Regions from separate parts of the Streptomyces sp. 3MP-14 genome, predicted to be linked through region 1. Evidence: riboswitches for the same ligand, from Rfam matches in the RefSeq annotation. Region 1 holds a riboswitch; each other region holds the start of a gene.

What was found. Region 1 has a riboswitch for thiamine pyrophosphate ahead of thiC (phosphomethylpyrimidine synthase ThiC). Riboswitches for the same ligand answer to the same signal wherever they lie in the genome.
Region 2: it holds a riboswitch for thiamine pyrophosphate, as region 1 does, so the genes downstream of both, thiO (glycine oxidase ThiO) here and thiC (phosphomethylpyrimidine synthase ThiC) in region 1, are expected to answer to the same signal.
Region 3: it holds a riboswitch for thiamine pyrophosphate, as region 1 does, so the genes downstream of both, FH609_RS26135 (thiamine ABC transporter substrate binding subunit) here and thiC (phosphomethylpyrimidine synthase ThiC) in region 1, are expected to answer to the same signal.

What each region holds. Positions count from the first base shown of each region.
Region 1 covers NZ_VDLZ02000013.1:24,946-35,412, forward strand. The annotation lists gene FH609_RS21005 (NAD-binding protein) at 1-1,526, opposite strand, end outside; gene FH609_RS21010 (serine peptidase) at 1,728-2,531, opposite strand; gene FH609_RS21015 (WD40 repeat domain-containing protein) at 2,528-5,185, opposite strand; gene FH609_RS21020 (caspase family protein) at 5,291-6,538, opposite strand; gene thiC (phosphomethylpyrimidine synthase ThiC) at 6,728-8,383, opposite strand; TPP riboswitch at 8,376-8,487, opposite strand; gene FH609_RS21030 (YibE/F family protein) at 8,522-10,075, shown strand; gene FH609_RS21035 (DUF5326 family protein) at 10,044-10,253, opposite strand.
Region 2 covers NZ_VDLZ02000004.1:301,932-312,398, reverse strand. The annotation lists gene FH609_RS08140 (transglycosylase SLT domain-containing protein) at 1-748, opposite strand, end outside; gene pknB (Stk1 family PASTA domain-containing Ser/Thr kinase) at 1,048-2,988, opposite strand; gene FH609_RS30980 (DUF4190 domain-containing protein) at 3,106-4,293, opposite strand; gene FH609_RS08125 (thiazole synthase) at 4,364-5,227, opposite strand; gene thiS (sulfur carrier protein ThiS) at 5,234-5,503, opposite strand; gene thiO (glycine oxidase ThiO) at 5,500-6,774, opposite strand; TPP riboswitch at 6,946-7,058, opposite strand; gene FH609_RS08110 (DUF1996 domain-containing protein) at 7,456-8,325, shown strand; gene FH609_RS08105 (DUF305 domain-containing protein) at 8,470-9,171, shown strand; gene FH609_RS08100 (family 16 glycosylhydrolase) at 9,270-10,467, shown strand, end outside.
Region 3 covers NZ_VDLZ02000018.1:70,289-80,755, reverse strand. The annotation lists gene FH609_RS26170 (NAD-dependent epimerase/dehydratase family protein) at 1-663, opposite strand, end outside; gene FH609_RS26165 (ScbA/BarX family gamma-butyrolactone biosynthesis protein) at 660-1,610, opposite strand; gene FH609_RS26160 (ScbR family autoregulator-binding transcription factor) at 1,883-2,584, shown strand; gene FH609_RS26155 (NAD(P)-dependent oxidoreductase) at 2,609-3,484, opposite strand; gene FH609_RS26150 (TetR/AcrR family transcriptional regulator) at 3,593-4,168, shown strand; gene FH609_RS26145 (ScbR family autoregulator-binding transcription factor) at 4,214-4,843, opposite strand; gene rlmN (23S rRNA (adenine(2503)-C(2))-methyltransferase RlmN) at 4,955-6,061, shown strand; TPP riboswitch at 6,145-6,250, shown strand; gene FH609_RS26135 (thiamine ABC transporter substrate binding subunit) at 6,287-7,372, shown strand; gene FH609_RS26130 (ABC transporter permease) at 7,402-9,012, shown strand; gene FH609_RS26125 (ABC transporter ATP-binding protein) at 9,041-10,126, shown strand; gene FH609_RS32225 (family 10 glycosylhydrolase) at 10,213-10,467, shown strand, end outside.

The sequences.
Region 1 (10,467 bases):
CGCAGGGTGCGGTAGACCACGGTGGCGAAGTCGTCGTCGTAGAGGCGGAGCGCCACCCTGAGGTCGGGCTTGACGCTTCTGGCGTGCAGCACCGCCTCCAGGTTGGTGGCGTCGGCGCTGGTCAGCGCCAGGAGGGCGCGCGCCCGGTGGATCTTGGCCGACTCCAGCACGTCCTCCTGGGTGACGTCGCCGAGCACCACCGGAACCTGGAGCCGGCGGGCCAACGGGATGCCCCTGGCCTCCGGGTCCTCCTCCACGCACACCACCGGGATGTCCATCTCCCGGAGTTGGGCCAGCACCCGGGTGCCGATCTTGCCCAGGCCGAGCAGCACCACATGGCCGGAGAGGCCGCGCGGCGGGCGCGGCAGGTTGGCGGTGCCACGGAACGCGCCGAGCGCCTGGAGCGCCGCCGCGATCAGGATCGGCAACAGCGCCAACCCGACCAGCCCCGACACCAGTTGGATGGTCTGCCGGGGCACCGGCTCGTCGACCGCCGGGTCGCCGATGGCGAACAGGTCGAGCAGCGTCAGATAGGCGGCGTTGACCGCGTCGCCGCCGGTGGTCCGCCACAGCGTCAACGCCAGGGCCAGCACGGCGATCGCGACGCCCAGCAGCGAGTACCGCAGCCGGCGGGAGAAGATCTCCGCCAGCGGCGCCATCCGCCGCGCCAGCCGTCGCGGGGGTAACGCGGGGCCGGCGTGGGTCACCGTCTCCAGCACGACGGTGCCGCGCCCGGTGGCCTCGCCCACCGCCCGGTCGTCGGGCAGGAGTTGCGGGCCCTGCGGGCCGCTGTTGTCGGAACCCTCCGCGCCCGCCGGGTCGTTGACCGTGGCCGAGAGCAACGCCAGGGTGCACAGCCCGGGGTCGGCGATCTCGCCGCTGGCCGGCGGGTTGCGTTCGACGGCGCGCAGCAGCAGCCCGTCGGCGCGGACGACCTTGCGGGTGCCGGCCACTGCGGTCGCGGCGAGCGCGGGCGCGGCGGTGTCGGCGTCGGAGAGCACCGTGGTGGCGGCGTCCAGTTCCCTGGGGTCGGTGTCGGGCAGCGCCACCGAGGCGGCCTGGTCGAGGAGTTGGGCGAGGTGCTGGCCCAGCCGGCGGTTGTAGTGGCGGATCACCAGGCGGAGGTGCGGGTTGAGCCGGCGGGCCGCGAGGGCGCCGCGCAGGTTGGTCTCGTCGTCGTCGTAGACGAGGGCGAGCGCGGTGGCGTTGGCCACGCCGGCCCGGCGGAGCACCTCCTCGGTGGGGTCGGCGGCGGTCATCTCCCCGACGGGGACGCGGATGCCGCCGCCGGTGGTGTCGTCGCCGGGTGCGCCGGGGGTGCCGGCGGCGGGCGCGTTCGAGGGGCGGTTGATCGCCGCCGAGACCCGGCCGATGAGCGCGGAGACCCGGGGCCGCGCCCCGACGGTGGCCTCGCCACCGCCGCCGCCGTCCGCCGGCGGCATGACCAGCGTCACGCGCTCCCGGTAGACGTCGTGCAGCTCCTCGGCGAGGCGGACGGCCAACGCGTCGTCGCCGCAGACGATCATGTGCCCCGTGCCGACGGTCCGTTGACCCTGCTGCGGGACCCGCTGGGGGTCCGGTGGGGAGAGGGGAATCACGACGGAATGACGTTCCCTTCGGCTCGAATGGTTTCGCGACGGGCGCGCTCCCGCACCGGGAACGACCGTTCCCGTGGCGGCGGGCGACGAGGGTGCCCGTGGCCGGCGGGAGGGCCCGGTGCCCCGGACTTACTGCCCGCGCGGGACGGCGAGGATGTCCCGCACGACGGAATGCCCCAGATAGTCGAGGACGTTGTGCGGCCACAGCGGCGCGACGGAGATGTCGTCGACCGACTCGACCCCGGCGAAGACCCGGGCCAGCCGGCCGCGCGGGATGGCGACGAAGTCGCCGACGTCCGCGACGTTGACCCAACGCGACACCCCGGCCGGCCGCGCGCCCACGCCGGCGACCGGCGGCGGTTGGAGCCGGTCGAAGATCGCGGCCGGCAGCGCGAGTGGCGAGCCCAGGGTGAGGAACAGGTCGACGCGCGGCTCGGGCAGCCGGTGCAGGGCCTCGTAGGCGACCACGCTGCCCAGCGAGTGCGCGATGACGATCCTCGGCCGGTGCCGCTCCAGCGCCCGCACGACCCGATCCAACACCTGTTCCCGCGCCGGGGCGCCGAAGTACCGGGTGACCTCGGGGAAGAACAGCCGCACGGCGCGTTCGACCACCGCCGGAGCGACCCCGGCCCGCTGGGCGACCTGCCCGCAGACCCAGCGCAGCCAGCCGGTCGCCCGCCCCTGGACGGCGCTGGTGTCCACGCCCCAGGCCGCCGCCCAGCGGGTCACGAACTCCGCCTCGGCCTCGTCGAGTTGATCCCCCTGGCGCTGACCGCGCAGGAGGTCGGCGTAGTACGCCGTCCGCAGGTCGAGCCCGGCCTCGGGCCCCAGCGCGGCCACCCACGCGGCGCGCAGCCGCGCTGCCCCCGCCTCCGGGTCGGTGTCGCCGGCGCGGTAGTTCCGCACCCCGTGTATCCCCAACGCCCGCGTCACGCCGGCACCTCGAAGACGGCCAGCACGCCGCCCACCACCACGGCCAGCCGGTCGGGACCCGCGAACTCGAACGAGTCGGCCCGCTCGGGCAGGGCTATCCGGCCCACCTGACGGAGGCCGCGGATGTCCCAGACCGTGATGGCCCAGACCAGATCCTCGGCCCGCTCACAGACCTGGAGGGCGATCAGGGAACTGTCCGAGGAGAAGCAGAACTTGTCCTCCGGCCCGCCGAACAGGGGGTGTATCTCGGTCACCGGGAAGGCGCGGTCCTCGTTCTCCAGGCGGGTGACGACCGGTTGTCCCCCTGCGGAGCGGACCAGATGCAGACCGCCGTCGTTGGTGTAGGCGGCCAGTGTCTCCCCGTCGGGGGAGAAGCCGACCTGCCAGGGGTTCGCCCGCGTCCCCAGGGGAACCGAGCCGAGCCGACCGCCCCCGTCCAGGTCGAGGAGCGACAGCTCGCCCTCGCCGTCGAGGACGGCCACGCGCCCGGCGGTCGGCGAGCTGGCGACCCTGCGCGGTTCGAGCAGCAGCCGGCGCTCCCCCGGCGCCTCCCGGTCGGTCACCCGCCACAGCCGGACGGTTTCGTCGTCGGCGACGCTGACCAGCAGGAGCGGGTCGCGCGGGCTGAACACCACGTCGTTGATGCCGGCGGTGTGCCCGTGAAGCGTCGCGGTGACGGCTCCCCGCTCGACAGCGCAGATCTGGATGGTGTCCTCGCAGGCGACGGCCATCCGCGTCCCGTCCGAAGTGAAGCCCACGGCGCCGCTGATCGACTGGTACGGCTGGGCCACCTCGTGGACCGGCTCGTAGCCGTCCGTGGAGAGCACGACGGTGTCCCCGTCGCTGTCCACGATCACCAGATGGCGCCCGTCGGGCGAGAAACCCACCGCGTTCACCCAGCCCGAGAAGACGATCCCCGGCTCCTCTCCCTCGGCGCGCGGCTCCCAACTCCTCGTGTCGTACAGCCGCACGCCGGCGTGCCCGGCGACGGCCAGGACCGGCTCCTCGGGATGGAACGACAGCCCCTCGACATGGTCCTCGGGAAGGAGTTCCACCACGTGCGACGGCTCGTCCCCGGTGAGATCCCACAGGGTGACGGTGTGGTCGGCGCCGCCCGTCGCCAACAGCCCGCCGTCCGCCGAGAACGCCAGGACGGCGCCCTGGCCGTGCCCGGTCAGCTGTTCAGCCTGTCTCTCCTCGCCCGCGACATCCCAGAGGAGAACGCCTCCCGGACCGCTGCTGCCCGCCGTCCCGGCGGCGAGACGGCGGCCGTCCGGGGAGAAGGCCACGGAGTTGCACCGACCGTCGCCCCGAAGATCCCATCGCGCCACGGGCTGCCAGGCGTCGGTCTCCCAGAAGAGGACGGCATCGAACGTCCCGGCGGCGAACACCGCGCCGTCGGGGGAGAAGGCCGCGCACTGCGCGCTGCCGCCGCCGGCGATGGTGAGCTGCCGGAAGCTGTGGTCCTCGGTGCCGCCCGTCGCCCAGCTCAGCGGGAGCGCCCTGGCGCCGTCCCGGGGGGTCAGGCTCTCGGCGAGCTGCCCGAACTCGACCCGCCAGGCCGGGAGATGCAGCCGGTAGGCGTCGAAGGCGAGCCGCGCCGCCCGGTCCGCCGCGCTGCCGAACCGCGCGTGGGCGTGCCAGGACATCCCCAGCAGCCGCAGGCACTCCTGGGCCTCGGGCGAGCGGACCAACTCCAGGGCACGGGCGTCCTCGTCGAGGTCGAAGCGGACCAGGAAGCGCGGCTCGGTCAGCAGCCGCTCGGCCCACTCGACCGAGCCGGCCGCCCAGACGTGCGCCAGCGCGTGGCTCAGCAGATACGGCTCGGCCTCCGCCCAGGAATCGCCCCGATCCGCCGGCTCGCCGTCCGCCGCCTCGCCGGTCTGCGGCGCCAACAGGCCGTCGAGCAGCGCGCGTTCCACGGCGCGCTCCTCTTCCCCCTCGCCCAGCGGGGTCTTCTTGCTGTGCGGAAAGCGCCGCAGGTAGTCCGCGAGGCCCTGGTGGAAGAGGCGGTAGAGGGCCACCCTGGTCGTCGGCTCGATGCCGGTGCGCAGATAGGGCGACGCCTCCCGAAGGGTGCGCTGGCAGTCCTCCTCGGAGACCCCACCGGGGCCCGACGCGACGACCACGGCGAGGCAGCGGCGCAGCACCGTCAGGGGCATCCCGTCCCCGCGCGAGCGGGCGAGGACCGCCAACAGGGGTCGCAGCAGCGGGAACTCGGCCGCCCTGGTGTCCAACACCCGCTCCAGGATCTGCGGCAGGTCCCCGGTGGCGCGCTCGGCGTGGGCCTCAGCGTCGATGGCGTTGCCCGGCGGGTTGGGCAGGGTCACCAGGTAGTGCGCGAACATGCCCGCGAGGAGGAAGGGGCCCCAGGCGCGGCCCTCGTGCTCGCGGCGCACCAGCCTGGGGGCGGCGATCTCGGCGATGAGGTCCACGTACGCGGCGGCCGGGCCGGTGGCGTAGGGCTCGCTGGCCCGCAACAGCCGGGCGAGGTAGTCGCGGACGTCCTTCCCCACGGTCTCCGTGGCGACGGTGTCGAGGTCGACCCAGCCGATCTCCTCGGGGCTGAACTCCGAGGGGGGCGGCAGCACTTCGCGGCGCGCCCCCAGCAGGAAGCGGCACGGCGCCTCGTCCGAGCCGGCGATGCTCCGCACCAGGGCGAGCACCCGCTCGGGCTCGGTGCTCTCGTCGACGGCGTCGACAACGATCAGCCGCCGACGGTCCTCCCGACGCAGCGCCTCACGCAGCAGCTCGGCACTTCACTTCCGACCGCCGCCCTCACGGACGGCCTCGCCAGGGTCGTCGTCCGGCCCCGTCTCCGGCTCCGGCATCGCCAGGCCCGCCCGGTCGGCGATCATCTCGACGAGCTGCCCGGCACCGCGCTGGCGCGCGTGCAGGGCGATGAGGCCGGGGATCTCGGGCAGTTCGGGGTCGGCGGCGGTCCACAGCGCGCGGAACCGGTCCCGGATCTGGGGGTGCCCGGCGCAGACCACCGCCCCGATCAGCCCCGACTTCCCCGAGCCGGCCTCGCCCGTGACGGCGAGCAGCGGGGTCTCCTCCGCCAACCAGGCGCGCACGGCCGCGAGCTGCTCGACCCGGCCGCTGAAGAAGCCGTGCGCCCTGTCGGTGGAGACCAGCCCCCGGCCCGAGGCCCGGTCGACGAAGTACTCGGCGTCGTCGATCTCCGAGCCGGCCGCGATCTGGGTGCCCAGATCCTGCCCGGGGACATACCAGAACGATCTGCGCTGCTCCTCGATCTGCTCAGGGGTGAGCTGGATGGTGCGCGGGTTGGGCAGAAACGGCCAGTCCCCGTCGCCCTGTTCGAGGCTGAAGCCGGTCGAGATCCGCCATCGGCCGCGCTCGGCCGTGGTCAGGGCCAGCAGCTCGCGGACGAACCGCGCGAAGTCCAACGGCCCGGCGTCCAGCGCGAAGTCCGTGTCGGCGAGCCGGTGCAGGGCTCTGGCCACCCAGCCGCTGAACCGGCCACCCTCCGTGGGCAGCCCGCTGACCGCCGCGCCCAGCGACCAGACGCCGCGCTCGCCGCCCAGCTCCGTGACCGACTGGCGGCCGGTCGCCGCGCCCGCCTCGCACGTGTCGACCAGGAAGACGAAGCGCCGGTCGGCCGGGCTGAGCTGGGCCTCCTCCTGCGCCGTCGCCATCCAGGAGGCGACATCGACGGTCCGCCCGTCCCGCCCGATGAACCGCAGCTGACCGTCGGCGTCGGAGCGCCCGTGCCCCGACAGGTGAACGACCAGCAGCTCGGGCGCCGTCGTCGGGTCGGCCGGCTCGATCCGGGCGCGGACCGCCTCGTCGATCTGCCTCCTGGTCGTGTCGCGCACCGAGCGCACCGGGACGCCGAACCGCTCGAAGGCGCTGGCCACCTCCGCCGCCCGCTCCGCGACGAAACCCAGGTCCTCCCAGTCCACCCCCTCGTCGAAGGCCCCCACCCCGATGGACAACACCTCGACCGACACCCCGCCGACCGGCAACGCCCCCACACGCGACACCGCTCCACCCCCTGTCCCGCTGAATGTCCCGCTGAATGTCCCGCTGACGCCTCGTCATCGAGCCGAGCCAACTCACCGACGAGCGTACCCGCCATCACTGACAGTCACCAACGGGTGGGCTCGGGCGCGGAACGGCGCCGGTCCCGGGTGCCCGGGACCGGCGCCGTTCCGGTACGTGACCGGGGCCGCTCAGTCGGTCAGCGGCAGGTACACCCGCTGGCCCGACTCCGCGAACTCGCGGGACTTCTCCGCCATCCCCCGCTCGATCTCGTCAGTTGCCAACTGATCGACCCCGGCTTCGAGTTGATTGCCGAAGTCCGCCCGGATGTCCTGGCTGATCTTCATCGAGCAGAACTTCGGCCCGCACATCGAGCAGAAGTGAGCGGTCTTGGCCGGCTCCGCCGGCAGCGTCTCGTCGTGGTAGGCGCGGGCGGTGTCCGGGTCGAGGGAGAGGTTGAACTGGTCCTCCCACCGGAACTCGAACCGCGCGTCGGAGAGCGCGTCGTCCCAGAGTTGGGCGCCCGGGTGGCCCTTGGCCAGGTCGGCGGCGTGCGCGGCGATCTTGTAGGCGATGACCCCGGCCTTGACGTCGTCCCGGTCCGGCAGCCCCAGATGTTCCTTGGGCGTCACGTAACACAGCATCGCGGTACCCCACCAGGCGATCATCGCGGCGCCGATGGCCGAGGTGATGTGGTCGTAGGCGGGCGCGATGTCGGTGGTCAGCGGGCCCAGGGTGTAGAACGGCGCCTCCCGGCAGATCTCCTGCTGGAGGTCCACGTTCTCCTTGATCTTGTCCATCGGGACGTGCCCCGGACCCTCCACCATCGTCTGGACGTTGTGCTCGCGCGCCACCGCGCACAGCTCGCCCAGCGTCCGCAACTCGGCAAACTGCGCCGCGTCGTTGGCGTCCGCGATGGAGCCGGGGCGCAGCCCGTCGCCCAGCGAGAACGTGATGTCGTAGGCGGCGAGGACCTCGCACAGCTCGGCGAAGTGCGTGTAGAGGAAGCTCTCCCGGTGGTGGGCCAGGCACCAGGCCGCCATGATCGAGCCGCCCCGGGAGACGATCCCGGTCTTGCGCCGCGCGGTCAGCGGCACATAGCGCAGGAGCACCCCGGCGTGCACGGTCATGTAGTCGACACCCTGCTCGGCCTGTTCGATCACGGTGTCGCGGTAGACCTCCCAGCTGAGTTCCTCGGCCTTCCCGCCGACCTTCTCCAGGGCCTGGTAGAGCGGCACGGTGCCGATGGGCACCGGCGAGTTGCGCAGCACCCATTCGCGGGTGGTGTGGATGTCCCGCCCGGTGGACAGGTCCATGACCGTGTCGGCGCCCCAGCGGGTGGCCCAGGTCATCTTCTCCACCTCCTCGTCGACGGAGGAGGTGACGGCCGAGTTGCCGATGTTGGCATTCACCTTGACCAGAAAGTTTCGGCCGATGATCATCGGCTCGCTCTCCGGGTGCTGGATGTTGACCGGCAGCACCGCCCGGCCGGCGGCGATCTCGTCGCGGACGAACTCGGGAGAACGGTTCTCCCGCAGCGCCACGAACTCCATCTCCCGGGTGATCTCGCCCCTTCTGGCGTAGGCCAGTTGGGTAACGTCCCGGGTCCCGTCGTTCGCCCGTTCCTCGATCCACCGCCGCCGCAGCGCGGGCAGCCCCGCGCGCACGTCGCACTCCACCTCGGGGTCGGTGTAAGGACCCGAGGTGTCGTAGAGGGTGACGCTGTTGCCGTCGGTGAGGTGGACCCGTCGCACCGGCACCCGGATGTCCGGGCGAGATCCGGTGAGATATCCCTTGTGCGCGCCGATGACGGGCGTGCTGGACGCGCCTGTTCGCTGATCGGTCATCAGACCTTGCTCCCTACGCCGGCATTACCCGGTAACAGGTTCGGCGGTCGGCGCAGCCGCAGCGCCCTCTCAGCCTCGTGCTCGAAGCTCCCGCGATGACGATTCTTGCCCCTCCACGCTAAGGGCACGACGGCGGCGATGAACAGGGGGCCTGGTCGCTTAGGCGATGATCGGACGGTGACCTCCCCTCAGGACCCCTCTCAGGACCCCGCTCGGGACCGCCCTCCGGACCCCGCTCGGGACCGCCCCCAGGACCCCCGGTACCCGCTGGACCCCCTGGACCCGCACGCGCACCCGCACGGCCACACCCACCAGCACGGCCCGGTGCCGCCCGTCTCGGACCATCTGCGGCGGGTGATAGCCGCCGTGTTGGTGCCGTTCGGCGTGGCGATGGCCGTCGGCCTGGTGCTGCTCTGGCCGGGCGGCGCGCCGGAGCAGCAGGAACGCACCGGCGTCGGCTTCGACCAGCAGCACGAGGAGGCGTCGGTCACCGAGCTGACCGAGCACCCCTGCGAGGACCTCGGCGTACAGGTGCAGCGCGGAGCCAGCGGGCCGTGCGAGCAGGCCACGGTGGAGGTGACCAGCGGACCCCACGTCGGGCACACGTTCACCGAGGTCGTGCCGCCCGACGCGACCAAGCGCTTCCACGAGGGGCAGAAGGTCGTCGTCGCCTACGCACCCGAGGCTCCGGAGGAGCTGCGCTACAGCGTGGTCGACGTGGACCGCGAGGTGCCGATGCTGCTGCTGGGCGCGCTGTTCGCGCTGGTGGTGGTGGCGGTCGGCCGGCTGCGCGGCCTGTTGGCGCTGGTCGGCCTGGTGGCCAGCTTCCTGGTGCTGACCCTGTTCATCCTGCCGGCCGTGCTCCATGGCTCGAACCCGCTGCTGGTCGCGGTGATCGGCGGCAGCGTGATCATGTTGGTGACGCTCTACCTCTGCCACGGGGTCAACGCCCGAACGTCCGTGGCCGTGTTGGGCACGTTGGTGTCGCTGCTGCTGATCGGTCTGCTCGGCTCGCTCTTCATCAGCCTGGCGCATCTGACCGGGAACACCGACGACCAGACCGGCCTGGTGCACAGCCTCTATCCGGACATCGAGATCAGAGGTCTGCTGCTCGCCAGCATCCTGATTGGCTCGCTCGGCGTGCTGGACGACGTGACGGTGACGCAGACCTCGGCGGTCTGGGAGCTGAAGCAGGCCGCGCCGACGGCGGGTTGGCGGAAGCTCTACTCGGCGGCGATGCGCATCGGTCGGGACCACATCGCCTCGGTCGTCAACACCCTGGTGCTGGCCTACGCGGGCGCGGCGCTCCCGCTGCTGCTGCTCTTCAGCATCGCGCGCAGCGGGGTGACGACGGTGGCGTTCAGCGAGCTGGTCGCCGAGGAGATCGTGCGGACCCTGGTGGGGTCGATCGGGCTGGTGGCCTCGGTTCCGGTGACGACGCTGCTGGCGGCGCTGGTGGTGAGCGCCGACCGACCGCCCCCTGGACCGGCCGGCGGGCGAGGGTCGACGACGAGGAACGGGCCGTTCGACGCCGGGACTTCGACGGGCGGCGGAGCGCCTTCGACGGGAGGGACGGTCCCGGGCCCCTCGACGGGCGGGACGGTCCCGGGAACGCGGGGCAGGGGCTGGGGCTGGGGCGCGCGACAGGGACGGCGGCGGGCTACCAACCCCCGCCGGAGGAGGAAGAGGTGAACTTCCGCACCACGAAGATCAGTACGGCGATCACGGCGACAAAGAGCAGAATCCGGAAGACCAACCCGATCACCCAGGTGAGGACGGAGATCAGCAGGCCCCCGAAGACCACCAGCGCGATGGCGGGGATGGCGATCCACCGCACCCACCACGGCAGTGTCATAAAGGCTTCCTTCATGGCCCGGGCTCCTGTTCGCACACATGTCGTCCGCCGGGCGGAGGCCCGGCAGCGTGATAACTCGATAACTCGATGCTAAGCGCGCACCGTGCCCTCCGGGAGTCGCACCGGCCCCAGTCCTCCCCTGACCGTTCCCTGAGGCGAACCCTGAGAGCGGGGCCGGCCCGCACCCGGGGCCGCCCCGCGCCGGCCGCCGGCCGGCGCGCTCCCGGTG
Region 2 (10,467 bases), on a different contig from region 1:
AGGTCGGCTGGATCACCTGGAGCAGACCGATGGACGGGGTTCCGTTGATCGCGTTGATATCCCAGAGATTGATCGCATTGGGATCGCCGCTGGACTCCCGCATGATGTTCCGGTGAAGTCCCTCGTAGGTTCCGGGAATTCCGTGCTGGGCCATGATGTCCAGCGCCTCCCTGATCCACCCGTCGAGGTTGTCCGGGTACACCGGCGCGGCGGGCTCGGGGGCCGGGGCCGGCTCGGGCTCCGGCTCGGCGGCGGGTTCGGCGGTCGGCGCCGGCTCGGCCGCCGGCTTGGCGTCGACCTCGGCCGCCTCGGCCTCAGCCTCCGCCTCCGCTTCGGCCTCGGCCTCCAGCGCCGCGCGCTCGGCGCTGCGGTCGGCGGCGCGCTCGGCCGCCCTGGACTCGGCCGCCTGGCGCTCTATTTCGGCCTGGATGGCGCTCGGATCGGACACCAGCAGGGCGTTCTCGCGCTGCTTGGCCGCGGCCTCGGCGAGCACGGCCTGCGCCTCGGGCGTGGCGTCGCCGGGCGCCTCCAGGGCCGCGCGGCCCTGCCCGGGCACGTCAACGGCCCTGACCTGCCAGGCCACTTCGTCGGCGACATCGGAGAGGCGTTCGGCCGAGTCGGCCGAGGTGGGGGCGATGGCGAGGGCTGCGGCGGCGAGGCCCGTGGTGGCCAGGGCGGCGGTCGCGGTGCGCCGCCAGCGAATGATGCCGGTCCTGCCGGGACTTCCGGGACTGCGGTGAGCGGGCATTTCAGGGGTCCTCTTGTTCTCGCGTGGTGCTCGCGGATCGCGATGGCCCTTGTTAACAGCCCTTAAAAACGAAATGCAATAACCCTACGTACTAGATGGCGTAGTGTGGCGCGCTCGGCAAAAACCCGTTTGGGCGCGTTATGACTGGCGTCGAGAACTCGAAGAGAGCACTACCGGCTTTCGTATGTGACCTAAGTCCTATGACGCGCGTCACAGTAGCGGACGCTTCACGAGGGCAAAGCATCCGACCGTGTGAATGCGTCGAAGACACCGCCGATTGGCGGCGTTCGGGGGCTCGTTCAGCGGACCCAGAGGGTGATCGTCGAGCCGCGCGGCGCCTCTTCGCCCCTGACCGACTGGTTGAAGACGGTCCCGGTGAAGAACAGCTGGTTGACGTCGACCCGGAAGCCCAGGTCCTCCAGGATGCGGCGGGCCTCGTCCTCGTCCTCGCCCCGCACGTCGGGAACCATGATCATCTCGGGGCCCTGGGAGATGGTCAGCTCCACGGTGTCCCCCTCGCCCGCGCTCTCGCCGCCCACCGGGGACTGCTCGGCGACGGTGCCCGCCTCCTCCTCGGAGTGCACCCGCTCCTCGGCGACCTCCACGTCGAAGCCGGCCTCCCGCAGCCGCTGCATCGCCGAACCCTCGGGCTCGCCCACCACGTTGGGCACCGACAGCTCCTGGCCACGGCTGACCACCAGGTTCACGGCGGTCTCGGGGCGCCGCTCGGCACCCGGCTCGGGATCGCTCTCGATCACCGCGCCCCGGGGCACCTCGTCGGAGAACCGCTCCGTTTCCTCGCCGACGGCCAGCCCCGCCTCGGCCAGCTGCTCCCTCGCCTCCTCCACGGGCACGCCCCGCAGGTTGGGCACCTCGGCGATCTCCGGCCCCCGCGAGACCACCAGGGTCACCGTCGCGTTCCGGCGCACCCGCTCCCCGCGTTCGGGGTCGGTGGAGATGACATGGCCGGGCTCGACGGTCTCCGAGTAGTCCTCGACGATCCGCACCTTCAGGCCGGCCGACCGCAGCTCCTGCTCCGCCTCGTCGACCGGCAGGTCGTAGACCCCGGGAGTGCGTTGGAACTGGCCGGAGTTGATGTACCAGACGCCGATCCCGCCGGCCAGCAGCAGCACCCCGGCCAGCACCAGCGACAGCACCCCGCGCCGGGACAGCCGGCGCCGCCCGCGCGGCGGGGCCTCCGGCGGGAGCGGCGCGCCCGAGGGCAGCTCGATCCTGGCCGTGTGGTCCACGCCCGCCGGCTCCGGGCGCACCGCGCCGGGCAGCCGCGCCACCCGCCGCGTCTCGTCCTCGGGCCCCAGCGGCCCCGCGCCCCCGGCCCCTTCGGGCCCCTCGGGCCGCTCGACGACGGGCGGCGGCGCGTCCAACTGCGCGTCGCTCAGCGCCGCCCGCGCCCGCCGGGCGCTGGCCAGCATCGCCGCCGCGTCGGCCAGCCGACCCTCAGGGGCGCGCGCCGTGGCGGCGGCCACCAACTGGTCGAGCGGCGGCGCCAGGCCCGGCACCACCTCGGACGGCGGCGGCACGTCGTGGTGCACATGGGCGTAGAGGACCTGGGCGGGGGAGTCACCGGTGTGCGGCTTGCCGCCGGTGAGCATCTCGTAGAGCAGCACCCCGCAGGCGTAGACATCGGTGCGGGCGTCCACCGCGCCGCTCTCGATCTGCTCGGGGGCCAAATAGGAGACGGTGCCCAGCAGCGACCCCGTGTCCGCCGAGGTCGGGCCGTCCACGCCGCGCACCAGCCCGAAGTCCGCGACCTTGACCCGGCCGTCCGAGCCGATCAGCACGTTCTCCGGCTTGACGTCGCGGTGCACCAGGCCCGCCCGGTGCGCGGCGGCGAGGCCGGCCAGCATCGGCTCCAGGATGTCCAGCACCGGCCGGACCGCCAGCGCCCCGCGCTCGCGCAGCACGTCCCGCAGCGTGCAGCCGTCGACGTACTCCATCGCCAGATAGACGTAGCCACCGTCGGCGCCCTGGTCCAACACCCCCACGATGTTGGGGTGGTCGAGCCGGGCCACCGCCTTGGCCTCGCGGATGAACCGGGCCACGAACCCCGCGTCGGAGACCAGCGGCGGGTGCATCACCTTCAGCGCCAGCACCCGGTCGAGCCGGGTGTCGACGGCCCGGTAGACCGTGGCCATGCCACCCACGGCGATCCGCTCGACGACCTGGTACCGGCCGTCGAGCACGCGTCCGATCAGCGGGTCGTGCAGGGTGGTGTCCACAGCGCCCGATTTTACGGCGACCCGTCAGCCCCTCGCGGCCCGCCGGCCGGTCGACGGGCCGTTGCGGCAGGAATGCGGCGAGACCGAAGCGGAACGGTGACGAAACCGGAGAACCTCTCAGCCGGACGCCAGCCCCAGCGCCTGCCGGATCTCCACCTCGATGTCGATGCCCATCGTGGTGTACCCCTCCTCCACCGCGCTCCAGAACGCGTCCTCGTCGGAGGCCGAGGCCGCCTCCGCCCAAACGGGGAGGCTCTCCTCCCGCGCGATCAGCAGCCGGTCCACCGGCTCGGCCATCCGGGGCCACTCGGCGTCGGAGAGCGAGGCCATCTCGTCCTCGATCGCGGAGACCATCTCCGCGGCCCACTCCCGGCCGGTCGCCAGGTCGTCCTCGCCGGGCAACGGCTCGTACCAGACGGTGATCTCAAGCGGGTTGGTCAGCTCCAGATAGGCCAGCGACTCCTCGTCGAAGTCCGCCGGGTCGCCGCGCAGCGAGGCGTCGAGCGCCTCGCCCTCGGCATGGGCGAAGAAGCAGAGGATCTCCCGGTCGCCCAGCTCCCAGCCGCCGGACTCGGGATGGTAGTAGTACGGCACCACCTCGGCCGGCAGCGCCCACATGTCCAGGACGAACGAGGGCGCCAGCCGGGGGCACTCCCGCTCCGCGAAGGCGGCCAGCTCCTCGACGCCGGGGAAGGCGTCGTAGCCGGTCACCTCGACCGAGCCGAACACCTCGCCCTCGTGCGGGGCCTCGCAGGGCAGCACGGTGACGAACCGCTCCATGGCGCCCTCGTCCTCGTACTGGTCGATGCCGCCGGAGGAGTCGAAGCAGTCGCCGATCCCGATGTCCAGGACCGTCCGCTTCTCGCCGTCCGGGCCCGCCGCGTCGCCGCCGTCGTCCCCGTTGCTCCCGTCGTCCCCGCCGGTCCCGCCGTCCGAGCCCTTGTCGCCGTTCTCCCCGTCGTCGCCCGGCGCCCGCTCCCCGGACTCGGCGGTGCCGCCCGAGCCGTCGTCGGAGTCGTTGAGCGCCATCGGCACCAGCACCGCCAACGCCACGATCTGGACGCCGGCCAGCGCCATCGCCGCGACGGCCAGGCCCCGGCCGCGCGCCCGGCCGCTGGCCAGCCGGCCCAGCGCGAGCACGCCCAACACCAGCGCCACCGGGAAGAGCGCGACCAGCGAGAGCACGAACGCCCAGACCGCCAGCGGCTCGAACCGGGCCGGGGGCGGCGGCACCGAGGGCGCGGGCTGCGCGCCCGGCGGCTCCGGGCCGCCGGCCGGCCACCCGGGCGTGGTCGGAGTACTCAACTGGGCTCCCAGAACGAGAGATCGGGCGCGGACCCCGCCGGGAAACCTCGGGGAGTGGCGGAAGCGTATATCAGCGTGCGAAAGCGGGGCGTTCGGGGTCGAGCGCCGCCAGACCGTCCGTCGGCGAGGACGCCTCGGCGAAGTGCCGCCGGGGAATTCGGCCCGCCAGCGCCGCCAGCCGGCCGGCCGACACCGCCTCGCGCATCGCCCGCGCCATCAGCACCGGCCGCCGCGCCCTGGTCACGGCGGAGGCCAGCATCACCCCGGCGCAGCCCAACTCCATCGCGAGCGCCACGTCGGAGGCGGTGCCGGCCCCGGCGTCCAGGATTACCGGAACGCCGGCCCGCTCGGTGATCAACGCGAAGTTGTGCGGGTTGCGGATGCCCAGGCCGGAGCCGATCGGCGAGCCCAGCGGCATCACCGCGGCGCAGCCCACGTCCTCCAACCGCCGCGCCACCACCGGGTCGTCGCCCGTGTAGGGCAGCACGGTGAAGCCGTCGTCGACCAGGGTCTCGGCCGCTTCCAGGGTGGCCACCGGGTCGGGGAGCAGGGTGCGCTCGTCGGCGATGACCTCCAGCTTCACCAGATCGGTGCCCAGCGCCTCGCGCGCCAGCCGGGCGGTCAGCACGGCCTCGCCCGCCGTGTGGCAGCCGGCGGTGTTGGGCAGCACCGCGATGTCCAGCTCGGCGAGGACCGAGAGCACCGAGCCGCTGGTCGTCGGGTCGAGACGGCGCATCGCCACGGTGGTCAGCTCGGTGCCGGAGGCGCGCAGGGCGTCGCGGAGCACCGCGAGGCTGGGGGCGCCCCCGGTGCCCATGATCAACCGGGAGTTGAGCCGCAGCGCGCCGAGCGTCAGCGGTTCGTCCGCGTCGACGGCGGCGGGCGGCGCGGATCGGTGGGCGGTGGCATCGCTCGTCTCGGTTGTCTCGGTCATCCGTCTTCAGCCTCCCTGTACCGCCGTCAGTACCTCGACCCGGTCGCCCTCGGCGAGCCGGAACCCCGACCACTGGCCGCGCGGCACCACCGTCTCGTTGACGGCCGCCGCGATCCCGGACGGCGCGGTCCCGGGGGGCGCCGAGCCGGGGGCCGCCGACCCGGTGGGCGCGCCGCTCAACTCGCCAACCAGCGCCGCCAGGGTGGTGCCGGCCGGCAGCTCGCGGGCCTCGCCGTTCACGGAGACGGTCATCCGACCGTCGGGAGGCGTCGTCATGCCGACACCTCCGACGACCGGCCGGCGCGCGCCAGCGGGCTCGCGCCGGTGCCCGCGCCGGCGTTCGCGGGTCGGTCCGCGCCGGCGGGCCCGCCAGCGCCCGTCGCCGCGCCCGCGCCCGCGCCGGTGAACCGGCCGGCGTGGAACGGGCGGGCCTGGTCCGGGGGTTCGGCCCCGGTGAGCGTCGCGGCCAGCGTCTCGCCGGTGATGGGGGCCAGCAGCACCCCGTTGCGGTGGTGGCCCGTCGCCAGCTGGAGCCCGGGCAGCGCCGTCGGACCCAGCAGCGGCCCGTTGTCCGGCGTGGTCGGGCGCAGCCCCGCGCGGGTCTCGACCAGCGGCAGCTCGGTGATCCCCGGCAGCAACTCGTGTGCGTCCCGCAGCAGTTGGTAGACCCCGCCGGCGGTGACCGAGGTGTCCCAGCCGCGCTCCTCCGAGGTGGCGCCCAGCACCAGCTCGCCGTTGGCCCTCGGCACCAGGTACACCTGCTCGCCGCGCACCACGGCACGCACCGTGCGGCCCAACAGCGGCGGCAGGCCCGGCAGATCGCGCAGCCGCAGGATCTGGCCCTTCACCGGCCGCACCGGCACCGACACCTCGGGCGGCAGCCCCGCCAGTCGCCCGCTCCGGCTGCCGCCGGCCAACACCGTGTGCGCCGCGTGCAGTTGGTCCCCGTCCGCGAGTCGCACCCCGACCGCCCGGTCGCCGTTCACCAGCAGCGCGCTCGCCTCCCGCCGCACCAGGGCCACCCCGGCACGCTCGCAGGCCGCCAGCAGCGCCGCCGTCAGCCGCCTGGGGTCGACCTGGTGGTCGCCGTCGACGCGCAGCCCGCCGCGCACCCCGGGCGCCAGCATCGGCTCAAGGCGGCGGCACTCGCGGCCGGTCAACCACTCGGCCGCCAGGCCGCACTGACGCTGCAACAGGTGTGACTCGCGCAGCAGCGCCCGGTCGTCGGCGTCGAGCGCCACGGCCAGCGTGCCGCAGGCGCGGTAGCCGACGTCGCCCTCGGCGTGCTCGGCCAGTTCGGCGACGAAGTCCGGGTAGCGGCGCGCTGAGGCCAGGTTCAGGTCGAGCAATGCCTCCTCGCCGTGGTGCAGTTCGGTGACCGGGGCCAGCATCCCCGCCGCGACCGAGGCGGCCCCGCCGCCCGGCGCCGGGTCCACCACCGCCACCGAGAGGCCGGCCCCGGCCGCCCGCCACGCCGTGACCAGCCCGATCAGCCCGCCGCCGACCACCGTCACGTCGGGCCGTGGCGGCCGTCCGGTGCCCGCCACGCCGGCGCGTACTCCCGCGCCCGGCAGCCCCGTTGCCCCGGCGCGCACCCCCGCGTCCGTGCCGGCACCCGCACCCGCGCCGGCACGCGCGCCCGCGCGCGACCTCTCGCCCGCGCCCGCGCTTGCCCCCGCGGCCGCGCCCGCGCCGGTCTCCCGGTTCTCGCCGCTTCCCATGAAGCCTCGCCTCCTCCCTTCGCCGGCATGACCCGGATCAGGTGCGTACGGTCGGAGGCCGCCCAGCCTCCCTCTCAGCCCGGTGCGTCCGGGCTCCCGTGGGTTCGTTCCGTCGGCCAGCGTAGTACCCGGCGGGGAGCGGCGTTTGGGAGGGTTTCGCCTCGACGCCTCCGCCCCGCGCGCCGCACGCCCCCGCACCGCCGCCCTCCCGACCAAGATCAGAAAACGCTCTCTGATCTTGGTCGGGAGGCAACCCGGCGACCCGACGGCCGAGTTCACCCGCTCCTGGCCTCGGTTCCGGGAATGTGTCGCACTCCTTGACGCTGCCTCCCGCCGCTCCTATGTTCCGGGCTCAGAGAGCGCTCTCTGGTGACTCCGCCCGGCAACCGGACCGGGCGGGGCAGCCCCCACAACCCCATAGGGAGAGCCGTGAACCAACCCGTGAGACAACCCGTCGGCCGATCTCGTGTCCTGACCGCGCTGTGGAGCACCCCCCGGCGCCTGATGATGGCGGTTCTCGCCCTCACCGGCCTGCTGGCCTCGCTGGTCGTGGCCGGCACGGCCGGGGCCGCCGAGTCGCCAGCCCCGGCCGAGGAACGGGTCGGTGCCGAGGCGGTGCGGGTGGCGGAGTTCGTCGCCGAGTGCGAGTTCAGCCACCGGCGGCCCGACGACCCGATCGTCTTCCCCGGGCTTCCGGGCGCCTCGCACAGCCACAGCTTCTTCGGGAGCACGGTGACCGACGCGCACACCAACCTCGGGGACCTGCTGGAATCCGACAGCACCTGTGACCCGGCGATCGACCTCTCGTCGTACTGGGTGCCGACGCTCTTCGTGGACGGCGAGCCCGTCGAGCCGCAGAGCGCGACCTTCTACTACCTGGGCGAGGGCGTCAACGAGCAGACGCTCGCGCAGACCCAGCCGCTGCCCCAGGGCCTCAAGATCGTGGCCGGCAACGCCGTCGCGACCGGTCCCGACGACGCCGGGGTGACCTCCCGTTGGTCCTGCCTGCACGCCGGGCACGTGGACCCGTCCAAGGACTTCGTCAACTGCCCCGAGGGCACCGCGTTGGAGTCCTACCTGGACTTCCCGCAGTGCTGGGACGGGGTGAACCTGGACTCGCCGGACCACAAGAGCCACATGTCCTACCCGGTGGCGGGCACCTGCCCGTCCACCCACCCCGTGTCGGTGCCCAAGCTCCGGCAGGTGCTGCGGTACCCGGTGACGGGCGATCCCTCGCGCTTCGAGTTGGCGTCCGGAGCCGGATACACGATGCACGGCGACTTCTTCAACGCCTGGCCGGAGCCGGAGATGGAGCGCCGGGTGACGGACTGCATCAGGGCCGTCATCAAGTGCGGCCCTGACGGCATCCCCGGCTGAGCGGGCGACGCCGCCTGTGCCCGCCGTCGGGGCTGACCCGACGGCGGGACCACGGCGAGGCGGCGACGGCGAAGTGACAGGTACGCGCATCGGCCCGGGCGAGACGGGCCGATGCCGGATCACGGGAGATCGGATGACCGGCTCATGACCGGGACAGCACGCTCGGCCATGGGCCGGACACCGTTCGCCGCACCGGGCGCCAGCCTCGGCACCGCACTGGGCCTCGCCCTCGGCGTCGCGCTGCTGGCGACCGGCTGCGGCGGCTCCTCCGGGAGCGACGAGCCCAACGCCTCCTCGACGGAGGGGACTTCGGCGAACGAGACGTCGGGCGAGGAGCCCGGCGCGGCCTCGCCGCCGCCGTCCCCCTCGGCGAGCCCGAGCGACAACGCCGGCGCCGGCGGGCTCAGCGCCACCGACCTGGCCTGGGCGCAGCTGATGATCCCGGTCAACGAACAGCTGCTCCCGTTCCTCGACACCGTGGCCGAGCGGGCCGAGGACCCGGCGCTCCGCGCCTTCGCCGCCGACCTCGTGCCCGGCCGCCAGGCCGAACTAGAGGCGCTGCACGCGCTGTTGGCGGAGGCCGGCGTCGAGTACGTGAACATCCACGAGGGCCACAACATGCCCGGCATGGTCACCGGGGAGGAACTGGCCGAGCTGGCCGCCCTCGACGGGCCGGCGTTCGACGAGGAGGCCCTGGCCCACCTCGACGAGCACCTGACCGAGACGGCCGAGGTCTCCCGCGCGGAGACCGAGGCCGGCACCGACCCGGCCACGGTGGCGCTCGCCGCCGACCTGGACCGGGCCCGTTCCACCCAGAGCGCCGAGCTGGACCGGCTCACCGGTTGACCGCCCGGCCCCACGACTCGGTGGTTTCCCCCACCACCGGAACGACCGGCGGCTTCCGGGTCGCCACCCCCCACCACCGAAAGGATCAGGACGAGATCATGCACCTGAGAAAACCGCGGCGGCGCAGATCGGCGCTTGTCGCCGCGGCCGTCGCCACCCTGGCCGCCGCCCTGGGCCTGGGCACGCTGACCTCGCCGGCCACCGCGGCCCCCGAGGACGAGGTCCTGCTGTCGTACAACAAGCCCGCCGAGGCCTCCACCTCGCAGCACGACGGCAACTGTTGGGAGTGCGTGCCCGAGCGCGCCTTCGACTTCGACCCGGCCAGCCGCTGGGCCACCTCGCCTGACAACGGCTGGGTCGACCCGGGCTGGATCTCCGTCGACCTGGGCGCTCCCGCCGAGATCAGCCGGGTCGTCCTCCAGTGGGACCCGGCCAACGCCACGTCCTACGAGATCCAGGTCTCGGACGACAACCAGAACTGGGAGACCATCTACGAGACCACCGAGGGGGCCGGCTTCAAGGAGAACATCGAGGTCACCGGCAGCGGACAGTATGTCCGGATGTACGGCACCGAGCGGTCCGGCCCCTACGGCTACTCGCTCTGGGAGTTCCAGGTCTACGGCACCGGCGGCGATCCGGAGGCCCCGCCCGTTTCGCCGGACCCGACCGAGCCGCTGGAGCTGGTCTTCAGCGACGAGTTCGACGGCGCGGCCGGTAGCACGCCCGACCCGAGCAAGTGGACCTCGGACCCGGGCACCGCGCAGAACAACGAACTCCAGGTGTACACCGAGGACGCCAACACCCGGATGGACGGGGACGGCAACCTGGTGATCGAGGCGCGCCGCGAGGAGACGCCGGGGACCACCTGCCCGGTCGACCCGCTGAGCGGCTCCACCACCTGCCAGTACACCTCGGGCCGGATCAACACCTACGGCAAGTTCGACTTCACCTACGGGCGGGTCGAGGCGCGCATCCAACTGCCCAGCGGGCAGGGGCTGTGGCCGGCGTTCTGGATGTTGGGCTCGTCGTTCTACGACGACGGGCGCCCGTGGCCGTACAGCGGTGAGATCGACATCATGGAGCACGTGGGCCTGGAGCCCAACGTGGTCCACTCGACGCTGCACGCCCCGGCGTACTTCGGCGCCGGCGGCTACGGCAACTCGTTCGACCTGGGCGAGCCGGCGAACGCCAACTTCCACGTGTTCGCGCTGGACTGGGACAGCCAGGGCATGGTGTTCACCGTCGACGACCAGGTCGTGCACACCGTGGACCGGGAGGAGTTGGAGACCACGGTGG
Region 3 (10,467 bases), on a different contig from region 1:
CGGCGGCCGCGCGGTGAAGGCCAGCGCCGCCACGAGCCGGGCCAGGTCGCTCACCGCGATCACCGACAGCCGGGCCCGGCCCCCGTCCGGCCAGGCCGGCACGGCCGCCAGCAGCCGCGCCAGGGTCGGCACGAACCAGCGGTCGCCGGCGCCGAAGACGAGGTTGGGGCGCAGCACCACGCCGCCGTGGGCGCGCACCTCCTCCTCGGCGCGCAGCCGCGAGGCGCTCGCCGTCGAGGCCGGCGCCGGCGTCAGCGCGCCCTCGACGGGCCCCCGGTGCGGGCCGGTGCCATAGACCGAGGCCGTGCTGACGTAGCAGATCCGGCCGATGCCGGCGCGGCGCGCCTCCCGCATCAGGGCGGCGGTGCCGAGGCCGTTGACGGACCAACAGCGCTCCGGGTCCCGGCCCACATAGCTGGACAGGTGCAGCAGCACGGCGGCCCTCTCGCCCACCCCGCGCAGGGTGGCGGGCTCGCTCAGGTCGCCGGCCGTCCAGGCCACCCCGGCCTCGGTCATCCACCTCGGCGGCGGGCGCCGCGACAGCACCCTGACCCGGGGGCCGCCGGTTCCCGCGCGGCGCAGCAACTGGCGCACCACGGCGCTGCCGACGAAGCCGGTGCCGCCGCTGACCAGGACCGGGCCGCCCGGCATCCGCGCCGTCACGGCCCGGTCTGCACGGCGACCGACGCCGAGGCGGCCGTCGAGCCGCCCTGGGCGAAGTCCACCGGGACCACCTGTTCCCCGTCCGGGCCCGGCTCCACGGCGCCCACCGTGACCAGGCAGGGCGAGTCGAACTCGACGAACCGCTCGAACGTGACGGCGCAGCCGGTGGCCACGCCCCACGTGTTGTTGAGGGTGGCCAGCGCCGCCTGTCGGGCGCCCTCCAGCACCACCATGCCGGGCACATGGTCCACCGGGTGGTCGAAGAGCACCGGGTGGCCAGGGTCGGCGACCAGGGCCCACGCCCCGTCCTGCGGGGTCAGCGTGAGGACGACGTCGGACTCGTCGTTCCGCCCGACGCTCTCCGGCGCGACCACCGGGGCGGCCGGCCGGGCGGCGCGGGCCTCGGCGCGCGCGCCGCGCAGCCTGCGGTAGGTCGTTCCCGGGACACACGTCATCGACATGTGCCCCCGGCCGAGTAATCTGCCGTCGCGGTGGCACTCCACCGTCACGTCGAAGCCGGCGACGGTCGCGCCGCGCCGCTTGATGTGGGTGAGCGTCGCGACGAGCAGCACGTCGGCCGGGCGGTCCGCCATCAGCACCTCGGACGGGTCGACCTCGTAGGAGGTGGCGTGCGAGAGGAAGTGGTAGTCCAGCGGGATGCCCATCTTCTGGTGCGAGATCAGCAGCACGGCCTGACGGATGGTCTCGGCCAGCAGCATCGGGTCGTGCCAGCGGTTCCCGACGGACCCGTAGTAGCTGTGGCCGCGCGGCCACTGGGCGCCCACCAGGAAGGTGTCGGTCCCGCCCTCACGGATGCCGGTGAGCAGCACCTCGGAGACGGCGGCGCGGTGGACCAGGGTGCGGGGGACGGTCTGGAGGAACAGTTCGGGTTCGGCCGACAGGGAGGGTGCCGTAGTGGCGTGGTCGGCCAGGGCGAGTGCACACATCGTTTGCCTCCTGAACGAGTCGCGGAACAAGTCGCGGAACGAAGCGCTGAACGTGTCGCGGTACAGGCGGAGAGCGCGCTGAGCGAAGGGGGCAGGGCAGGCGCGAAGCGGTGCGGCCACGCCTCGCCAGAACCATACTTGCTGGTTGGTTTTCTTGACCATACCTGCTGGTTGGTTTTTTCTGCGGCCTGAGGGAGACTGAGGTCAGGCCGTGTGGCGTCGGAACAGCGTTCACACGGGGCAATCACCGCTTCACACAGGAGGCATGTGGCGTGGCCAGGCAGGAACGCGCGGAGCGCACCCGCAACATCATCCTCGACGGTGCTGCGCGGGCGTTCGACGCCACCGGTTTCCAGGGAACGAGCCTGAGCGACATCGTGCGCGAGTCCGGGGTGACCAAGGGCGCGCTGTACTTCCACTTCGCCTCCAAGGAGGCGCTGGCGCAGGCCATCATCACCGAGCAGTTCACGGTCTGGGACCCGTTCCAGGACGACGAGGAGCCCGGCGTCCAGACCGTGATCGACCTGCTGCACAACATGGCCGAGAGCCTTCAGAAGGACGTCCGGGTCCGCGCCGGCATCCGGATGGTGATCGAGCAGGGGACGTTCGAGGACCCCGATCCCGCCCCGTACCAGCGCTGGATGGACGCCATCAGCCGCTGCCTGACCCTGGCGCAGAGCCGGGGTGACGTGCTCCCCGACGTGGACCCGGAGGAGGCGGCCGGCTTCATCGTCGGCTGTTGGACCGGGCTCCAGCTCAGCTCCCAGGTGTTCACCGGCCGGGCCGACCTGCACCGGAGCACCACCACCATGTGGCAGCTGCTGCTGCCGGGGCTGGTCCCGCCGCGCCGGCTCGGCAGGTTCCGGCCCGAGGGCAGCGGCGCGGCGGCGAAGGCCAACGGCCAGCCGGTGAACGGCGACGGCCGGCGGGTGAACGGCGACGGCGAGGCGCCGGCCGGTCCGGCCGCCGACTAGGAACTCCCCGCCGCGCGGGGGGCGTTAGCGCTTCCGCATCAGCTCCACCAGGGACGAGAAGCTGTCCCCGGTGTGGCCGGCGTCCATGCCGCGCCGGAACAGCTCGACGACCGTGGCCGGCAGTGTGGTGTCCACGCCCGCGTCGGCGTTGGTGTGCAGGACGTGTTCGACGCTGGCCGTTCCCATGGCGAGCCGGTCCACGTCCCCGACGTGCCGGCCGGCGTCGATGCGCTCGGCGTAGAAGGAGAGGAAGCCCGGCAGCGACTCGGCGGTCTCCACGGCGTGCGGCAGGATGTCCGCCGCCGTCAGGCCGTTGGCATGGGCGAGGGCGATGGCCTGCCAGTAACTCAGCATGGAGGTCCAGAACATGACCATGCCGATCTGGTACATCAGCGCGGCGAGCCCGGGGTCCTCGCCCCGGTGGTCGGTCCGCCCCGTGATGACCTCCAGCGCGGCCCGGTGCCGGTCGAAGACCTCGCGCGGGCCGCTGTAGAAGGTGGACGACTCCGCCCGGCCGATCCCGGCGGGCGGCACGGTGACGCCGCCGGTGAGCTGGACGGCGCCCCGCGCGGCCGCCCAACGGGCCGCCTCCCGGGCCTTCTCCGGGGTGTCCGAGCTGAGGTTGACCAGGGTCCGGCCGGCCAGCGCCGCCGAGGCGGGTTCGAGCGTGGCGTACATGGCGTCGTAGTCCGTGAGGCTGAGGACCACCAGCTCGTGGGCGGCCAGGGCCTCCGCCACGCTCGGCGCGCGCACCGCCCCGCGCCCGACCAGGGCGTCCGCGCGGGACGGGGTGCGGTTCCAGACGGTGACGTCGTAGTCCCGGTCGAGGAAGGCGCCGGCCATCGCCTGGCCCATGGGGCCGAGCCCGATGACGGTGACCGACTGCTTGGTGTTGCCCATGACGAGTTCTCCACCCTGCGCTAGGACGAGCGCTCTATTTAGAGGTGGGGGGACCGCATCACGGCGCTAGATCGAGCGTTCTATTCGGTGGCTCGGTACGGTGGCCCCATGCAGACCAGCACACGGGACCGGATCGTCGTCGCGGCGGCGCGCCTCCTCCAGCGACAGGGCTATGTGGGCACGGGCATCAAGCAGATCGCCCGGGAGGCGCGGGCCACCCTCGGCTCCGTCTACCACTTCTTCCCCGGCGGCAAGGAGGCGGTGGCCGTCGCCGCGATCACGCACAGCGCCGAGGAGTTCTCGACGCTCCTGCGGAAGGCGTTGGACAGCGACGACGACCCGGCCGATGCGGTGACGGCCTGCGCCCATCAACTCGCCGTCGAACTGCGGGAGTCGGGCTGGATCGACGGCTGCCCCGTCACGGCGGCGGCCCTGGAGACGCTGGGCACCGACTCGGAGATCCAACGGGTCTGCGCCGACGCGCTGCGCGACTGGGTGCGGCTGGTCCACGACAGGCTGGTGCGCGGCGGCCTCCCGGCCGAGAGCGCCGGGGAACTGGCGGTCACCGTCGTCTCCGCCCTGGAGGGCGCCGAGGTCACCGCCCAGGTCAACCGCAGCGAGGAGCCGCTGCTGGTGACGGGCCGCCAACTCGCCCGCCTCGTGCGCTCGTACGCGCCGGCGTAGGGTCCCGGGCGCGGCCCACGAACCCGTGGGGAGACGCCCGTCGGCTCAGACGCCGACCTCCTCCGGCGGCGCGGTGCGCAGCCGTTGCCCGGTCTCCCCCCGGGCGATCAGCGGGAGCAGCAGGTCCCACACGGCGGTCAGCCGGTCCGCCGACTCGGAGTAGGGCGTGCCGTCCCACCACAGCACCTCGACGCCGGCGGTCACCGAGGTGACCAGCGCCTGCGAGGCGGTGTCCGACAGCCCCTCGGCCAACTCGTCGCGCTTCTGGGCCTCTTGCAGCAGCGTGCGCGTCTGGCCCAGCCAGAGCCGGTAGAAGTCGTACGGCGGCGGCGGCACCTGCGCCCGTTCCCGCGCGATGCGGACGCTGGCGCGGACCACGGACTCGTGGTGCAGCAGGCGGTTGAGGCTGTGGGTCACGTCGACGACGAGCTGGAGCGGCGAGGGCTCGCGGGCCCGCGCGAGGTCCAGCAGGTCCTCCAGGAGGTCGCGACAACTGATCTGCACCGCGTCGGCGAGTGCGTCCCTGGAGGAGAAGTGGTGGTACAGCGCTCCCTTCGTGACGCCGGCGGCTCTGGTGATGTCGTCCAGGGTCGTGCGCGCGTAGCCGCCCCGGTCGAACTCGGACGCGGCCGAGTCGACGAGCCGTCGCAGGGTGCGCGCTGATCGTTGTTGCATACCTCCGAGTTAAAAACCGGTCGATCGGTATGTCAAGCGTCGGGGGCGCCTCGACGGGCGGAGACCGGCCGGATTCGGCGACCTTGGCATGTCTGCGAGACTGGACGCACCATGCCTGCACCAGGAGAACTCACCTTCGTCGCCCCGCGCGGCGCGTCCAAGCCGCCCCGGCACCTGGCCGACCTCGACCCGGCCGAGCGCCGGGAGGCCGTCGCCGCCCTGGGCGAGAAGCCGTTCCGCGCCCAGCAGTTGTCGCGGCACTACTTCGCCCGGCTCTCCGACGACCCGGCCGGCTGGACCGACATCCCGGCCGCCGCCAGGGAGAAGCTGGCCGGCGCGCTGCTGCCGCCGCTGATGCGGGTGGTCCGGCACATCAGCTGCGACGAGGGCGCGACCCGCAAGACCCTGTGGCGGCTGCACGACGGCACCCTGGTCGAATCGGTGCTGATGCGCTATCCCGACCGGGTCACCATGTGTGTCTCCTCACAGGCCGGCTGCGGGATGAACTGCCCGTTCTGCGCCACCGGCCAGGCCGGGCTCGACCGGAACCTGTCCACCGCCGAGATCGTCCACCAGATCGTGGACGGCGCCCGCGCGCTGCGCGACGGGGAGGTCCCCGGCGGCGAGGCCCGGCTGTCCAACATCGTCTTCATGGGCATGGGCGAGCCGCTGGCCAACTACCGCCGGGTGGTCGGCGCGATCCGCCGGCTCACCGACGAGGCGCCGGACGGCGTCGGCCTCTCCCAGCGCGGGATCACCGTCTCCACGGTCGGCCTGGTGCCGGCGATGCTGCGCTTCGCCGACGAGGGGTTCAGCTGCCGGCTCGCGGTCTCGCTGCACGCGCCGGACGACGAGTTGCGGGACACCCTGGTGCCGGTCAACACCCGCTGGAAGGTGCGCGAGGTGCTGGACGCCGCCTCCACCTACGCGGAGCGCTCGGGCCGGCGGATCTCCATCGAGTACGCGCTGATCAGGGACATCAACGACCAGGAGTGGCGGGCCGACCTGCTGGGTCGGCTCCTCAAGGGGCGCGGCGCCCATGTCAACCTGATCCCGCTCAACCCGACGCCGGGATCGAAGTGGACGGCCTCCCGGCCCGAGGACGAGCGGGCGTTCGTCGCGGCGCTGGAGGCCAGGGGCGTTCCGGTGACCGTGCGGGACACCAGGGGCCAGGAGATCGAGGGCGCCTGCGGGCAGTTGGCGGCCGCCGAACGCTGAGGAACGGGGCGCCGTCGGGCGGCTGTTATCGTTGGCGTTCGAACAGAAGAACAGGACCAGAACAGCCGCGCACCACGGTGCGCGTCATCCGACAGGGGAGCGCTCGCAGCGCTGAGAGTGCGGCACCGGCCGCAGACCCTCGAACCTCGCCCAGGTCATGCTGGGTAGGAAGTTCGGACCTCCTCTCGTGCTGCCCGCGCCTGCCCGCGCGTAGAAGGCGACGTCATGCAGCGCAGCAGCATCCAACGGGCCACGGCCGCCCTGCTCGTTCTCGGCCTCGCGGCGCTCACCGCCTGCGGCTCGGACGACGGCGGGGACGGCGCCGGCGGCGAAGGCGGCGGGGACGAGGTGGTGCTGGTCACCCACGAGTCGTTCCTGGTCTCCGATGAGGTGCTGGAGGCGTTCACCGAGGAGACCGGCTACCGGGTCAACGTGCTGCGCGCCGGGGACGCCGGCGTGGTCGTCAACCAGGCCGTGCTGTCGGCCGGCAACCCGCAGGGCGACGTGCTCTTCGGCGTGGACAACACGCTGCTCTCCCGCGCGTTGGAGGCCGGGATCTTCGCGCCGCACGAGGCCGCCGGCCTCGACCAGGTGCCGGCCGAGCTGCGGCTCGACGACGCCGAGCACCGGGTCACGCCCGTGGACACCGGCGACATCTGCGTCAACTACGACCGCGCCTACTTCGCCGAGCACGACCTCGCGCCGCCGCGGACCCTGGAGGACCTGGCCGACCCGGCCTACGCCGACCTGCTGGTGGTGCAGAACGCGGCGACCTCCTCGCCCGGCCTCGGCTTCCTGCTGGCCACCGTCTCCGCCTTCGGCGAGGACGGCTGGGCCGGGTACTGGGAGTCGCTGCGGGACAACGGCGTCGAGGTGGTGGACGGCTGGGAGCAGGCGTACAACGAGCGGTTCTCCGGCGCCGGCCAGGGCGGGGACAAGCCGCTGGTCGTCTCCTACGCCACCAGCCCGCCGGCCGGCGTGGTCTACGGCGGGGACGAGCGCCCCGACGAGGCGCCGACGGGCGTGGCCACCGGCACCTGCTTTCGGCAGATCGAGTTCGCCGGGCTCCTGGACGGCGCCGCCAACCCGGAGGGCGGCCGGGCGCTGCTGGACTTCCTGCTGGGGCGCGAGTTCCAGGAGGACCTGCCGCTGAGCATGTTCGTGTACCCGGCGCGCCAGGACGCCGCGCTGCCCGAGGAGTTCACCCGCTACGCGGAGCCCGTCGAGGAGGTCCACGAGCTGGCGCCCGAGGAGATCGCCGAGCACCGCGACCGCTGGATCGGCGAGTGGACCGACCTGGTCGTGAGGTGACCCGGCGGGCCCTGGTCGGGGGCGCGCTGCTGGCGGTCCCCCTGCTGTTCTTCGCGGTCTTCTTCGGCTACCCGGTGGCCGCGATCGTCGGGCGCGGGCTGCGCGTGGACGGGGTGTGGCAGCTGGGGCGGCTGCCCGAGGTGCTGGGCGACCCGGGCACGCTGCGGGTGCTGTGGTTCACCTGCTGGCAGGCGGCGGCTTCCACCGCGTTGACGCTGGCGCTCGCGCTGCCCGGCGCGTATGTCTTCGCGCGGCTGCGGTTTCCCGGCCGGCGGGTGCTGCACGCGGCGGTGACCGTGCCGTTCGTGCTGCCGACCGTGGTCACGGGCGCCGCGTTCCTGGCCCTGGTGGGGCGGGGCGGGGTGCTCGACGACGCGTTCGGGCTGCGGCTCGACGACGGGGTGTGGGCGATCCTGCTGGCGCACGCGTTCTTCAACTACGCGGTCGTGGTGCGCACGGTCGGCGGGCTGTGGGCGCAGCTCGACCCCCGGCAGGAGGAGGCGGCGCGGGTGCTGGGCGCCGGGCGGCTGGCGGCGTTCTGGCGGGTGACGCTGCCGGCGCTGACGCCCTCGGTGGCGGCGGCCGCGCTGATGGTCTTCCTGTTCACCTTCACCTCGTTCGGGGTGATCCAGATCCTGGGCTCGCCGGGCCGGGCGACGCTGGAGGTGGAGATCTACCGGCAGACCGCGCAGCTGCTGGACCTGCCCACGGCCGCCGTGCTGACGCTGCTCCAACTGGCCGCCGTGGGCGCGCTGTTGGCGACCCACCGGCTGGTGACCCGGCGGCGCTCCGGCGCGTTGCCGCTGGTCGACCCGGCCGGCACCGCGCACCGGCCGCGCGGCTGGGCGCAGTGGACGGCGCTGGGCGGGGTGCTGGCGACGGTGGTGCTGCTGCTGGCGCTGCCGCTGGGCGTGCTGGTGGAACGGTCGCTCGCCGGCCCGGACGGCTACGGCCTGCACCACTACCGGGCGCTGGCGCACGCGGACGGCACGTTCCTGGTGGCGCCGGCGGAGGCGATCGGGAACTCGCTGCGGTTCGCCGCCGCCGCGACGCTGATCGCGCTGGCGGTCGGCGGCTGCGCGGCCGTGGCGTTGACCCGGCGGCGGGCGGGCCGCTGGACGCGGGGCTTCGACGCGCTGCTGATGCTGCCGCTGGGGACCTCGGCGGTGACGGTGGGCTTCGGCTTCCTGATCGCGCTGGACGAGCCGCCGTTGGACCTGCGGTCCTCGTGGGTGCTGGTGCCGCTGGCGCAGGCGCTGGTCGGGGTGCCGTTCGTGGTGCGGGTGCTGGTGCCGGTGCTGGGCGCGGTGGACGACCGGCTGCGGCAGGCGGCGGCGGTGCTGGGCGCCTCGCCGTGGCGGGCCTGGCGGGAGGTGGACCTGCCGCTGGTGTGGCGCTCGCTGCTGGTGGCGGCCGGCTTCGCGTTCGCCGTCTCGCTGGGCGAGTTCGGCGCGACGGTCTTCATCGCGCGTCCTGACGAGCCGACGCTGCCGGTGGCCGTGGCCCGGCTGCTGGGCCGCGCCGGCGCCCTCAACTACGGGCAGGCGATGGCGCTCAGCGTGATCCTGATGCTGGTGTGCGCCGTGACCCTGCTGCTGTTGGAACGGCTGACGCCCAGCCGCTCCGCCGGAACCTTCTGAAGCCCGCGCCCGACGGAGAGAGACGACGATGAGCCTGCTGGAACTCGACGGGGTGAGCGTGCGCTACGGCGACCGCCGGGCGCTGGACGGCGTGCGGCTGGCGGTGGCCGAGGGCGAGATCGTCTGCGTGCTGGGCCCCAGCGGCAGCGGCAAGTCCACGCTGCTGCGCGCCGTCGCCGGGCTGACGCCGGTGGCCGGCGGCGCGGTGCGGCTGGCCGGCCGCGACCTGCGGGGGGTGCCGGCGCACCGGCGCGGTCTTGGGCTGATGTTCCAGGACCACCAGCTGTTCCCGCAGCGCGACGTGGCCGGCAACATCGCGTTCGGCCTGCGGATGCGGCGCGAGCCGGGGGAGCGGGTGGCGGCCAGGGTCGGCGAGCTGCTGGCGCTGGTCGGGCTGCCGGGCGCGGAACGGCGCGCGGTGGCCACGCTCTCCGGCGGCGAGCAGCAGCGGGTGGCGCTGGCCAGGGCGCTGGCGCCCGATCCTCGGCTGCTGATGCTGGACGAGCCGCTGGGCCAGCTGGACCGGGACCTGAGGGAGCGGCTGGTCGTCGAACTGCGCCAGCTCTTCGGCCGGTTGGGCAGCACGGTGCTGGCCGTCACCCACGACCAGGGCGAGGCGTTCGCGCTGGCCGACCGGGTGGTGGTGATGCGCGCCGGACGGGTGGTGCAGGTCGGCGCGCCGGTCGAGGTGTGGCGGCGGCCGGCGAACGCGTTCGTGGCCCGCTTCCTCGGCTTCCGCAACGTGGTCACCGCGACCGTGGGCGGCGGCGAGGCGCGCACGCCGTGGGGGCCGGTGCCGGCCGGGTCCACCGCCGACGTCGGGCCGGGGGAGCGGGCGGTGCTGGTGCGGCCCTCGGGCGTGCGGCTGTCGGCCGTGGGCGACGGGCCGTCGGGCGCGGCGCTGACCGGGACCGTGGCGGCTCGGACCTTCCGGGGCGACCATGTGCTGGTGCTGGTCCAACCGGCAGGCGGGGGACCGGAGTTGGAGGCGAGCTGCGCGCTGCGCGAGGCCCCCGAGGTGGGCGCGACGGTGGGCGTGTCCCTCGACCCGGACGAGGTCGTGGTCCTGGCTGGCGAGCCGACGGACGATCAGCGCCTCGATCAACTTCCGTGAAAAGGTGAAAGTTTCCGTCTATGCGGGCTGCTCCTGGCGAAGTAAATTGTCGGCGCAGTCGTCAACTCCCCCCTGGAGACACCCGTATGAGACGGACCCTGCTCACCCTGCTCGCCTGTCTCAGCCTGCCGCTGGGCGGCCTCGCCGCCGCAACCCCCGCGCAGGCCGAGCCCCGGCAGGCGCCACGCGCCGAGGAGCCGGCGCCCGAACAGTGGCGCGGCTACTGGGTCGACGCGTTCAACGAGGGCATCTACACCCCGCAGCAGGTCAGCACCCTGATCGAGGACGCCCAGGCGATCAACGCCAACGCGCTGATCGTGCAGACCGCCCGCCGCTACGAC